Regions from separate parts of the Brevibacterium aurantiacum genome, predicted to be linked through region 1. Evidence: riboswitches for the same ligand, from Rfam matches in the RefSeq annotation. Region 1 holds a riboswitch; each other region holds the start of a gene.
The links. A riboswitch is a leader RNA that binds a small molecule or an ion and turns the genes downstream of it on or off. The one in region 1 is predicted to bind thiamine pyrophosphate.
Positions count from the first base shown of each region.

Region 2: linked by a shared signal. The riboswitch ahead of thiO (glycine oxidase ThiO) and the one ahead of CXR25_RS03290 (TenA family protein) in region 1 are both predicted to bind thiamine pyrophosphate.
Region 3: linked by a shared signal. The riboswitch ahead of thiM (hydroxyethylthiazole kinase) and the one ahead of CXR25_RS03290 (TenA family protein) in region 1 are both predicted to bind thiamine pyrophosphate.

Region 1 covers NZ_CP025333.1:723,454-727,715, forward strand. Annotated here, with positions in the region: gene CXR25_RS03280 (phytoene desaturase family protein) at 1-422, opposite strand, end outside; gene CXR25_RS03285 (nucleoside/nucleotide kinase family protein) at 470-1,192, opposite strand; gene CXR25_RS03290 (TenA family protein) at 1,194-1,904, opposite strand; TPP riboswitch at 1,904-2,009, opposite strand; gene CXR25_RS03295 (VOC family protein) at 2,044-2,406, shown strand; gene CXR25_RS03300 (HutD family protein) at 2,453-2,968, shown strand; gene CXR25_RS03305 (hypothetical protein) at 3,182-4,262, shown strand, end outside.
Region 2 covers NZ_CP025333.1:1,690,380-1,694,641, forward strand. Annotated here, with positions in the region: gene moeB (molybdopterin-synthase adenylyltransferase MoeB) at 1-633, opposite strand, end outside; gene CXR25_RS07810 (thiazole synthase) at 630-1,397, opposite strand; gene thiS (sulfur carrier protein ThiS) at 1,399-1,647, opposite strand; gene thiO (glycine oxidase ThiO) at 1,644-2,825, opposite strand; TPP riboswitch at 2,816-2,919, opposite strand; gene thiE (thiamine phosphate synthase) at 2,943-3,611, shown strand; gene CXR25_RS07830 (2-dehydropantoate 2-reductase) at 3,648-4,262, shown strand, end outside.
Region 3 covers NZ_CP025333.1:3,127,179-3,131,440, reverse strand. Annotated here, with positions in the region: gene CXR25_RS14495 (ATP-binding cassette domain-containing protein) at 1-303, shown strand, start outside; gene CXR25_RS14490 (sugar ABC transporter permease) at 300-1,511, shown strand; TPP riboswitch at 1,762-1,865, shown strand; gene thiM (hydroxyethylthiazole kinase) at 1,853-2,719, shown strand; gene thiE (thiamine phosphate synthase) at 2,716-3,456, shown strand; gene thiD (bifunctional hydroxymethylpyrimidine kinase/phosphomethylpyrimidine kinase) at 3,453-4,262, shown strand, end outside.

The DNA of each region.
Region 1 (4,262 bases):
AGCGACAGCCAGATCGCATCATCGACGCGCTCGAGCAGTGGGGCGAAGAAACGCCGCCATTCGGGACCGGCCGCGCCGAGGTGGTCGACCGTGGTCTCGAGATCGTGGAAGGCCAGCGCGGCTGGCTGATTGTCGAGCGGTTGAGCGTAGGAGACCTCGGGGGTGGTGAACTCGAGGCCCCGGGCGCGCAGGTCGAAGTCGACGAAGAACGGGCTCGAGATCGCCAGCGGGTGCACGGCCGAGCAGATGTCATGGGTGATGCCGGGGGCCAGTCCCAGGTCAAGGGTGCGGGCGCCGCCGCCGATGGTCGACTGGGCCTCATACACCTGCACGGACAGGCCCGCCCGAGCCATGGTGACCGCGGCGGCCATGCCATTGGGCCCGGATCCGACGACAACGGCATCTACCTCAGCATTGCTCATGGGCTCAGTCTAGGGGAGGGGACTGACACGCTTTGGTTGGCTGTCTCCTAGTCCTCGGCAACTGTGTTCTCGGTCCTTGGGTTCCCCGCTGACTCCTCAGAGAGTCGCCGCAGGGTGGGGAGCTCGAGATCTTCGTTGTCGAAAATCCACGTTGCCGACTTCCACGGCGAGCATTCTGCGAGATAGAGACGCTGGCCGCCGACATAACGGTGGTTGGACTGTGACTCGGGGTCCGAATCATATGTGCCGGGGATTCGTTCGTTTCCCCGGGGTACTGAGACCGTAAAAGGAACCTGCACCCACACGCTCGCATCCCACAGATCGCGAAGTTCGGGCCGGTGGAGAAAGATCCCATCCACGAGGAGGACACAGTTCTGCGGCAGGTCGAGCTGTGCGGGTAAAACGGTCACGTCGGCATCAACATCCCAGAACGATGGAACCACCGATGCTCCCTGTCTGAACGGAATGACGACGGATCGGATGAAGGCTTCGTAGTCATAAGAGTCCCGGTAGAAGGAATCGGGCCCACGACCATTGGTGTATCTGACCGAGCGGGGATGGTGGAATCCGTCGATGCTCAGCGACGCAACCGGGCGAAGCCCGTCCTGGGCTGCCAGTTGGACCAATTCCTCGGCGAGGACGCTCTTGTCCGCTCCATCGAGGCCGTCAATGGCCACGAGGCTGCGCCCACCGGCAGCGGACTCTCGCACTTGCGAGAGCAGTCGGCAGAGCACTGCGGCGCGAGTGCCGTCTCCGTTGGTGTTCGGCATCTCACCCCTGCACATACGCCTCATCGAAGAAGGCCAACTCCAATTCGACCGCTCGGTGCCAGATGCGCGACAACCTGTCTCGCACCGCGGCGGATTCCGCGTCCTCGCCAGTGGGGAAGACTCGCTCGAGTTCGTCGATGAGGAACTGCACCCACGCCCGGAAATCCTCACCACGGTGCAATTCGATCCACCCGGAATGGACTCGGCGTACAGGCATCGGTTCCGAGCGCTCGCCCCAATCGAGGTAGAGCCATTCGGCGATGACGAGCACGACCAGCAGGTCCGCGTAGGACGCCGAGTCGACGGCTTCGTACATGAGGTCACGGAAGCCCTCAGTCGGCCCAGTCAGCTGGGGGTCAGCGTAGTCGGTGGCAGGGACACCCACCTCGGCGAAGGCCGTGAGGAAATACGAATCCTCGTCGGCTTCGAGGAACCCGAGCTGTTTGGCAAACCGCAGCTTCGGCCCTACGGCATCGCCATAGGCAACGCATGCGCCGAGCATCGAGAGAAACGATTCGAAGAACTGGTAATCCTGGATCAGGTACTTCCTCATCACGGAGTCGTCGACCGTGCCGGCAAACAGTTCGGTGACGAATCTATGCCCGACCGCGGCCTCCCAAGCGGAAGACGCCTCCGCTCTCAGCGCCGCAACAGGCCCTCCTGGGGTCAGCCGAATGCTGCTGATCGTGTGTTTCGTGTCGACATCGCTCATCGGTGTCACTCCTCACTTCCTCCGCCGGTGCTTACCGGATCAGGTTCGAAGGGTCTGCTTGCGCACTCTCAGCGTCAGTCTTCTGGCGCTCCCCTGTGGTGTTTCGAGCCTAGCATCGGCGGCGCGTAGACTCACGACCATGGCTATCGCAAAGCAGCCCGTCATCGTCATCGATGCTCCCGACGCCGGTGAACTCGCGGAATTCTACGGAAAACTCCTCGACTGGCAGGTCAGAGTCGATGACGATGGCACCTGGGCAGAGATCACATCCGAATCCTGGCCCCCGATCTGCTTCCAGCAGGTTGAGGACTACCACGCACCCAGCTGGCCGGGGCAGTCCCACCCGCAGCAGATGCACATCGATGTCGTCGTCGATGACCTCGACGTCGCCGAGGCTGCCGTGGTCGAACTCGGTGCAGGGAAAGCCGTCGACCAGCCGGGGGACACCTTCCGCGTCTTCCTCGACCCGGCAGGCCATCCGTTCTGTCTCGTCCTGAACTGACGTTCTCACCAGCAGCCTCGAGCTGAGTCGAGACTAGAGTGATCACATGCACGTGATCACCTCTTTCGACGACCTCGAACCGGTTCCGTGGGCCAATGGGGCAGGGGAGGCGACCGAGCTCGTCTCACTCATCCAGTCCCAGGCTCTGACCCCGAACCTTCGACGCTGGCGCCTGAGTATTGCGCGATTGGACCGTCCTGCTGCGTTCTCGCCGCTGCCGGGCTTGGCGCGGACCTTCCTCCCCATCGGCGCCGAGGTGGCCCTTGAGATCGATGGACAGGTGCACTCAGTGACGCCGGCAGCGCCGGTGAAATTCCGTGGGGAGCAGAACGTCTCCCTCAGCAGTCTGGAAGAGCCGTGCTTCGCGCTCAACCTCATGGTCGAGACGGATGACCAGGCCACCTCGGAACAAAATGCCCTACAGATGACGACACAATTCACCGGTTCGGCGCTGTTCGCAGTCACCTTGGAATCGGGCCCCGGATACCCGAAATTCCAGCTGCTGGAACTCGAGCAGACGAACGTACTTCCGGGCCACCTCGGCGTGGCCATTCTGCACTGAAAAACGGGGCGTCGTGGGCGCCCGTTTTGGACCTGCGAATATCCTGCAAAGCGCCTGTCCTGTGCGTCACACAGGTCGGTATCATCGCAGGTCAGCGACCACAGAGTGGCCGTCTTCTCACAGCGTTGTCCCAGCCTTCGAAGAGGAGGGTCAGGAACCCCGAAAACAGCCAGCCGATACTGGACTCAGAGACCAGTCATCGGAGGTATTTTGGTGTCGAATCAGCATGAGTCAGGCAGACTGAATGAGCAAGAATGCACAGCGGCCGCGCAGGCGTCTCAGACCCTGCCTCTGATCACCGAAGAACTCGCCGCCACACATGCCAGAAACACCCAGTCGGCACCGACGGCGACCTCGCTTGTGACCACACCGGTGATGCCACCGAATCCGATCCGACGCGAAGAAGCGCCGGTGCCAACTACGTCGACCGAGTCGGCGACTCGGATGATGCAGGAGAACACCACAGCCGTCGACGAATCGACTGCGAAGGACGAAGTCGTTGAGAAGGAAAAGAAGGAGAAGAGCGCCAACAGGGTCTCGGCGACCCAGCTCGTCGCCGGTGCCGCAGCAGCAGCCACCTCCTCGGTCATCGGCGGGCAGCTGGGCGTGGCCGGAACGGTCGTCGGTGCAGGGGTCGCGAGCATCATCACCGGACTCGCGGTGACGCTCTACACCAGCAGCCTCGACAAGGGCAAAGAGAAGATCAGAGAAGTCGGCACGAAGCTCGCTCCGGCAGTGAAGGCGAAGTCACTCGGTGCCAAGACTCAGCGATCCCACGCCACCAGCACCTTCGGGAGCCTGAGCGACGAGGCGGACGCAGCCACGACCGTCGACGTTCCGTCAGCGCAGCACCCATCACCCGATGCCACCGAGGCGGCCAACGAGGAACCGAAGACGTGGTGGCAGAAGCTGCGCCGCAAACGCGTCCTCTACCCGGTGGCTATCGGGGTGGCGACATTCGGAATCGGCCTGGGTGCCGTAGTCATGGCCGAATCATTCACCGACGCCGACATCTCGCCCGGCACCTCACAGATCTCACGATCAGTGACCGGAGATTCCGGCACCGGGGATGACTCCGAGACATCGCAAGACGGCGGCGGCACTGCCGAATCCAGCTCCTCCGGGGACGATTCCCAGCCCGGCCAGAACCCGAATCAGGGCAGCGGAGCCGAGAGCTCGTCGACGAGTGAAGGACAGTCCACCTCGGCGAACGAGGGCAGCTCCACCACCTCCTCGACTGCAGATCAGACGGGGACCGACCAGGGCACCGATGCCAGTTCATCCACAACCACCG
Region 2 (4,262 bases), 970 kb from region 1:
GCACAGAACCCCGAGCACCCCTCCCTCAGCGCAGTTGGGGACCGAATCGGCCTCAGGAATATCGGGAAACAGGTCACGCAGCATCGGCCCAGGCCCGGGGACGAACGTGCTCACCTGACCTGCGAAGCGAAATATCGTGCCCCAGACCAGCGGGGTGCCGGTGAGCTCGGCGGCATCATTGGACAGGTAGCGGGTCGCGAAATTGTCGGCTCCGTCGAGGACGACATCATGGGAGCGAAACAGCTCAAATGCATTGTCAGGACTCAACCGTTCGCTGATCGCGGTGATTGCAAGCTCCGGATCGAGACGAAGCAGAGCATCACGGGCGGAATCGACCTTGGCCCGGCCGATATCGGCATCGCGGTGGAGGACCTGGCGCTGCAGATTCGAGGCCTCGACCACATCGTCGTCGATGATCGTCATCGACCCGATCCCCGCCGCGGCCAGGTAGTGCAGGACCGGTGCTCCCAGTCCGCCCGCACCGATGACCAGCACCGAGGCGGCCCGCAGTCGCCGCTGCCCCTCGATGCCGATCCCCGGCAGGCTCAGATGCCTGGCGTAGCGTTCGAGTTCCCGTGGGCTCAGAGAATCGGTCGGTGCGACCAGTGGACCCGGATTGCTCGCGGTGCTCATGCCGGAGTCACCATCCCCTCGAAGGTCGACGAGGCCAGGGCCAACGGACGCTTCGGAATCCGGCCAGCGTGGGCAGCCAGATGACCGGACTCAACGGCCAGGGACATCGCTCGGGCCATGGCGGTCGCATCATGTGCCCGAGTCACAGCCGATGCCAACAGGACCGCGGTGCAGCCGAGCTCCATCGCGAGGGCCGCATCGGAGGCGGTGCCGATGCCGGCATCAAGGATCACCGGCACCTGGGCACGGTTGACGATCGTCTCGATGTTGTGGGGGTTGAGGATGCCCAATCCGCTGCCGATCGGAGCACCGGCCGGCATCACCACGGCGACACCGGCGTCCTCGAGCCTCTTAGCCAACGCCGGATCATCGTTCGTATAGGCGAAGACCGTGAACCCGTCGAGGACGAGTTCCTCCGCGGCCCTGAACAGCTCAACCGGATCCGGCAGCAGAGTCTCCTCATCGGCGATGACCTCGAGCTTCACCCAGTTCGTCTCGAGTGCCTCCCGGGCCAGCTGGGCAGTCAGCACAGCATCACGAGCCGTATAGCATCCGGCAGTGTTGGGCAGAATACGGATGCCCATACGGTTGAGCATGGCGAACACCGAGTCCCGGGCCGTCCCGTCATATCGGCGCAGGGCCACAGTCGTCAGTTCGGTGCCCGAGGCTTCCAGGGCCTGTTCGAGGATGCTCAGCGAACTGGCGCCCCCGGTGCCCATGACCAGTCGGGAGTTCAGGGTCACCTCGTCGACGTTCCAACTCATGTCAGCCTCCCTGCACAGCGGTGACGATGTCGACACTGTGCCCCTCGGCCAAGGTGAAGTCGGACCACTTCCCGCGCCTGATCACCTCACCGTCAACGGCGAGCGCTATGCCCAGACGACTGCCGTCGACGGGTGTGCCATCGACGGTGATGTCCTTGTCAACGAGACCGGAGACGAGGTCCCTGGCCGTGGTGGGACGGGCGAGTTCATGGCGCTCGCCGTTGAGCGTGATGCTGATCGTGTCGGTCACAGTTGACTCCCTGTCGGTTGCTGAAACATTTCGGTCGGTGTGGTCTGGAGGTGCTGAGCATGAGCGGCTTCGGCGAATCGGTCGGGCGTCACCGCGGCGAGTGTCTCCGTCGGTCTCGTCAGGGTTCCGCTCTCGCGCGCGAGGTCGGCGGTGAGGTTCGCCCCCAGAGGAGCGAGGAGGATGCCATGTCGGAAGAAGCCGGTGGACACCACACAGCCGGGATCGATGCGCCCGATGATCGGCACGTCATCGGGTGAGCCCGGCCTGGCGCGGGTGGTGATGTCGGTGATCTCGGCCTCGAGGATTGCAGGGACGAGACGTTCGGCGTCGCGCAGCAGCTGGTGGACGCCTCCGGCGTTGATCCCGGACCGACCGTCCTCACGACTCGTGGCACCGAGGACGAGTTCACCGTCGGGACGAGGCACAACGTAGACGGGCCGACCTTTGACCAGCCCACGGATCGTGCGTGTGAGAAGCGGGGTCAGAGTCTCGGGCGCCCGCAGTCTGATCACCTCGCCCCATACCTGGCGCAGGGGCAGCGCGGGAACTCCGGAGATGTCGTTGCAGGAACCGCCCGCGGCCACGACGACCTGATCGGCCTGCAGTCTCGTCCCATCCTCGAGTTCGACACCGACGGTCCGATCCGCCTGAGAGAGCAGACCGGTCACTCGGGCACGGACAACGGAGTCACCGAGGACGGCCAGCAGTGCACCAGTGAGTCGACGGGGATCGATCGAATGATCCCCGGGAATGGTGACCGCACCGCATACCCCGGGTGAGAGCGCCGGTTCCAGATCCCTGGCTCTTGACCCGGGAACGAGGGAGACGTCGAAACCGGCTGCGCGCTGCAGGTCGATGAGTTCGCGCAGAGAGGCGAGATCGGCCCGGTCACCGGCACACACAAAGGTCTCGGCGCTCGAATACCCCAGATCATGGCCAGACGCGGCAGCCAGCTCGGCGGCGAAGTCCGGGTACAGGTCTGCTGAGGCACGCATCAGCGGGTACAGGGGAGACTGCCCCCACACCACCTCGGCGGCCGGAGCCAGCATCCCCGCCGCAGCATGGGAGGTACCCATGGCGGGAGCCGGATCGATGATGGTGACGCTGACGCCGCGACGGCGCAGATTCCAGGCAGTGGACAAGCCGATGATCCCGGCCCCCACAACAATGACGTGCACGTGCTTCTCCCTCCGGCGGCATGATCCGCATCAGGTTGAACGGTCGGCACAAAGCCCTCTCAGCCCCCTTTATGAGGCTCCCGCGAACTCCTCTACTCTAGGAGCATGGCCGCAGATATGACAATGGACGCCGCAGTCCACGACACAGACAGAGCCGCACGACTGGACCGGCTTCACGCGTCCAGGCTCTATGTCTGCACCGATTCCCGCAGCGCGCAGGGCGATCTCCCCGAGTTCCTTGATGCCGCCTATGCCGGTGGCGTCGACATCATCCAGCTGCGCGACAAGGGCCTCGAAGCCCGCGCTGAGATCGAAGCACTCGAAGTCCTCAGGGAGGCAGCCCATCGTCACGGGAAGCTGTTCTCCGTCAACGACCGTGCCGATGTGGCCCTCCTCGTCGGCGCCGACGTCTTCCACATCGGCCAGGGCGACCTCACCAGCGAACAGGCACGCACGGTCCTCGGCCCCGACGTGATCCTGGGCCGCTCGACACACTCCATCGAACAGGCCCACGCCGCCGAGGCGGACCCCGAGATCGACTATTTCTGTCTCGGCCCCGTGTGGGAGACCCCCACCAAACCCGGCCGGGCCGCCATCGGAGTCGAACCCCTGCGTGCGCTCGCCACCACCGCAGCCAAACCCTGGTTTGCAATCGGTGGGATCTCCGCTGGTGAGCGGCTGGCGGAAGTCCAGGCCGCGGGAGCACAGCGCATCGTCGTCGTCCGCGCAGTGACCGCAGCAGATGACCCCGCGGCGGCAGCTAAGGAACTCAAACAGGCATTGTGACAGCGCGCAGCGCAGACGCCACGGAATCCATCTGACATGGGAGAGCACACAGTGAAGATACTCATTGCCGGAGCCGGCGCAACCGGCGGAGCGTTCGGCACCCGCCTGTTCGAAGCAGGACGCGATGTCACATTCTTCGTCCGCGAGGCCCGAGCACAGACGATGAGGGCCAACGGTCTGCGATTCGTTGCACCCGGGGAGGACCGGACGAACCACATCCCCGTCCTCACCGCAGCCGAACTCGCCACTGCCAACGGCTCGAGTTCGACGTCTTTCGACCTGGTGATCGTCGCGGTCAAGGCCAACGGTCTGGAGTCGATCATCGACGACATCAGACCCGCAGTGGGGGAGGACACCCTCATCATTCCGTTCCTCAACGGCATGGCTCAGATCGAGCGATTGGTCGAGGAGTTCCCCGGCCAGGTGCTGGGCGGTCTGGTCAAGATCGTCGGGACGATCATGGACGGTGCCGTCCACCAGATGACGGACCTCGCCGTTATGACCATCGGCGATCTCGACGGAACGGGCGTCCCGGATTCCATCGCCCAGGCCCTCGATGTTCCCGGCTTTAAGTTGCAGATTCTGGACAACATCACCGACGCCCTGTGGGAGAAGTGGATCTTCATCGCCGCAGCCGGGGTCGTCACCTGC
Region 3 (4,262 bases), 1.6 Mb from region 1:
CTCCTCGGCGAACCATCGATCGTGATGTTGGACGAGCCGACGGCGGCGCTCGGTGTGGCACAGACCGCCGAGGTGCTCAACCTCATCGAGCGCCTGCGAGAACGCGACCTCGGAGTGCTTTTGGTCAGCCACAACATGGCCGATGTGCAGGCCGTGTGCGACCGCGTCCACGTTCTGCGCTTGGGCAAGGATGCCGGTGACTTCCCCGGTGACGAGCGCACGGACGTGCTGGTCGCCGCGATCACGGGAGCCAACGACAATGTCGTGACTCAGCGAGCGACCCGGAGGGGTGAGCGCCGATGACCCGCAACTCGTTCATCACCGACGAACGCATTTCGAGCGAGGGGTTCTTCGCGACATTCGTGCGTCGAGTCAAGGAGGGCCAGCTCGGCTCATTTCCGGTGATTCTGGCGCTCATCGTCATCGTCATCGTCTTCCAATCGGCGAACAGCAAGTTCATCTCACCGGCCAACCTGGTCAACCTGTCCACGCAGGTCGCGTTCCTCGCGATCCTGGCGTTGGGCATCAACCTGATCCTGCTCCTCGGCGAGATCGACCTGTCGCTGGCGCAATTGGGTGGGCTCTCCGCCTCACTGCTGGGTGTGTTGGTGGTCAGGCAAGGGGTTCCGCCTCTGATCGCACTGGTCATCATGCTGGTATTGGGTCTCGTCGTCGGCGCGATCCAGGGCTGGTTCTTCGCGGTGGTCGGGATACCGGCCTTCGTGGTCACTTTGGCAGGGTTGCTGGCGTTCACTGGGCTGACGTTGACCACTCTGGGCGTGCAGAAGAACCTGTCGATGGCCGACACCTTCGCCTTCGACTTTGCGAGCTTCTACTTCCCGGCGATCTGGGCCTACGTATTCGGGGCAGTCGCCGTCATCGGCTTCGGTGCGGGGATCATCTACTCGAAGCTGCGCCGTCACAACGAGGGACTCGACAGTCCCAGCTGGACCTCGGTGATCGTGCGCATTGCCATCCTCACCGTCGTCGTGTTCGGGTTCCTCATCCTGGTCAACCAGGACTTCGGTCTGGCGATGCCGTTCTTCCTCATGATCGTCATCGCGATCGTCATCGATCTGGTGCTGCGCAAGACCAAGTACGGGCGCTCGATCTACGCGGTCGGCGGCAAGGTCGAAGCCGCCAGACGTGCGGGCATTCGGGTGACTTGGGTGCGCATCAGCGTGTTCATGGCCGCCGGTGTGCTGGCCGCATTGTTCGGCTTCATCAAGACCGGTGTGACGACCAACGCGGGATCGACGCTGGTGAGCACACAGGACCTGCTCAACGCGATCGCCGCAGCGGTCATCGGGGGCACCTCGCTCTTCGGTGGTCGCGGTACAGCCTGGGCAGCCGTACTCGGTGCCCTGGTCGTCGGTGCGATCAACAACGGTCTCTACCTCATCGGCTTCAACTCCGATGCACAGCAGATCATCACCGCGCTCGTCCTGCTCACGGCCGTCGTCATCGACGCACTGAGCCGCCGCGGACAAAGGTACGTCGGACGGGGTTAGCGAACGTCGGGGTTAGCGAGGGTCACGGTTAGCGCCGGTCGCCCTCTCGCCAAGCAAGCTCATCGAGCGGACCACTGAGCGTCGAAAGTACCAGTTGCAACTGGTGCCCTCGATGATCAGTGGTCCGCTCGATGTGTTGGCATATAGGCGCCGAGGTGGGCCCGGGTTCCGGTTTGCCCTTCTCAGGTTTCCGCTCGCGCTCCTCAGCGTTGCCGCTTCGCCCAACTTCAGACGTGCTGATACAGTCGTGGGCAATGACATGGGGTGCCTGACGTTGATCGCGTGAGGCTGAGAGAACACCCATCGAACCTGATCTGGGCCATACTAGCGAAGGGATCGTCATGGTTGACTTCGACCTGCGTTCTGCCAATGCACGACTGCGTGCGAGCAATCCACTCATCCAATGCATCACGAACACCGTTGTGCAGCAATTCAGCGCCAACGTGCTCCTGGCCGTCGGTGCCGCCCCGGCGATGCTCGACCACGAGGCCGATGCCGCACAGTTCACGCGCATCTCCAGCGGACTGCTGGTCAACTTCGGCACCGCCACGAATCAGCAGTTCCTTGCCGCTGACGCCGCCATCGACGCAGCCAATGCAGACTCCAAGCCGTGGGTCCTCGACCCGGTGAGCATTGGGGCGGTCGACTTCCGGACCACACGAATCCGTCGCGCGGCGAACTCTTCACCCACTGCCATCCGTGGCAACGCCTCCGAGATCGCGGCACTGGCCGGAGTGGGCCTGGGTGGTCGGGGAGTGGACTCCACCGACGAGGTTGATGCGGTGATTCCGGCCGCGGCCGAACTGGCCAAGTCCACCGGAGCAATCGTTGCCGTCTCAGGTCCCAAGGACGCGATCGTCGCTCACTTCGACGGGGCCGACCATGTCGCCCGCCTCGATGGGGGACACTCCTTTATGCCGCTGGTCATCGGCACCGGATGCTCTCTCGGCGCAGTCACCGCCGCGTATCTCGTGGGCGCAACGACCGCCTCGGCGAGGTTCGAGGCCGTGGTCGCAGCCCACGCTCACTTCAAGGTCGCCGGTGAGACCGCCGCCGAGGGTGCACGCGGACCCGGCAGCTTCTCCGTGAACTTCCTCGATGCGCTGCACACGATCACGGGTGATGATCTGGCCGGGGTCCACGTCGAATCAGACAGGGTCGAATCAAGTGCGATCGACGCCGAGGCGATCGACGGAGCACAGTCATGAGCGCCTCGTCTCCCGAGGCGAACACCCGCCTGGCCGGAATCGACGCTCGGCTCTACCTCGTCACCGATTCGGCACAGTGCCGCGAAGCTGGACGCAGCGTCGCCGATACCGTCCGCGAGGCTGTGGGCGGGGGAGTGGGGATCGTGCAAGTCCGCGACAAGGACATCGACGACGATGCGTTCTACACGTTGACTCGTGAGGTCATCGCAGCCGTCGACAGCGTTCTGGTCGACACGAACCGTCGTGTCCCCATCGTCCTCAACGACCGAGTCGCGGTCGCCCAGCGACTCCTCGCCGAGGGAGTAGAAGTCCACATTCACGTCGGACAGTCCGACACCCCGGTCGAAGAAGTACGCGAACTCATCGGCCCAGAACCGCTGCTCGGGCTGTCGGCGGCCAACAGCACCGAATTCGCAGCCGCCCGGGAATCCGGCGTCGTCGACCTCGTCGGCATCGGGCCCGTCTACGACACCACGACGAAAACCGACGCACCCGACGGGATCGGGCCCGACCGCCTCGGCGAGCTTGTGGGTGAAGCGGGACTTCCCGCGGTTGCCATCGGAGGGATCAGCACCGATCGTGCCGCCGAACTGAGGGGCCGCGGTCTGCTCGGGATCTGTGTGGTCTCTGCCATCTGCCGCGCCGAGGATCCGCGTGCCGCAGCCGAAGAACTGCTCGCGGAATTCGGCGACGGACTCGCGGCATCGGTTGACGGACATGTGGAGGCAGCTCAGTGACCACACGGCCACCCATCGCACTGTCCATCGCAGGCACCGACCCCAGTGGGGGAGCCGGCATCCACGCCGACCTCAAGACCTTCACGGCCCGCGGGGTGCTGGGCACCACGGCCATCACCGCTCTGGTCGCGCAGAACACGCACGGCGTTTCGCGGGTCTATGGAATCGACGATGACTTCGTCTCCGACCAGCTCGACAGTGTGCTCAACGATATGCCCGTCGATGCCACGAAATCGGGGATGCTCGGCTCACGCTCCCTCGTCGAACTCGTCGTCGCACGAGCGGCCCAGGGCCAGCTGGGCTTCTACACCGTGGACCCGGTCATGGTCGCGACGTCCGGGCACCGCCTCCTCGAGGTCGATGCCGTGACCGCCGTCCGCGATCACCTGCTCCCGGTTTCCGACCTCATCACCCCGAACCTGCCCGAAGCTGCGCTGCTGATCGGCGACGACGAGCCCGTGGCGAAGAACCCGCAGGAGATGTTGGTCCAGGCCAGACAGCTCGTCCACCGCGGACCGCGCGCGGTGCTGCTCAAGGGTGGGCACGCGATCGAGGGCGATGTCGCCGACGTTCTCGTCACCGCAGAAGGCACGGTCACTGAGTTCACCCACCCACGAGTGGAGACACCGAATACGCACGGAACCGGGTGCACATTGTCGGCCGCGATCACCGCCGAGGTGGCCGTGCTCAAGCGTGCACGTGCAGTTGACGATGTGAGCTCGGATCTCCTCCACGAAGCCGTCGACAATGCCCTGAACTATCTGGCTCGGGCGCTGAAGTCCGCCGCGAACTGGCAGGTCAGCTTC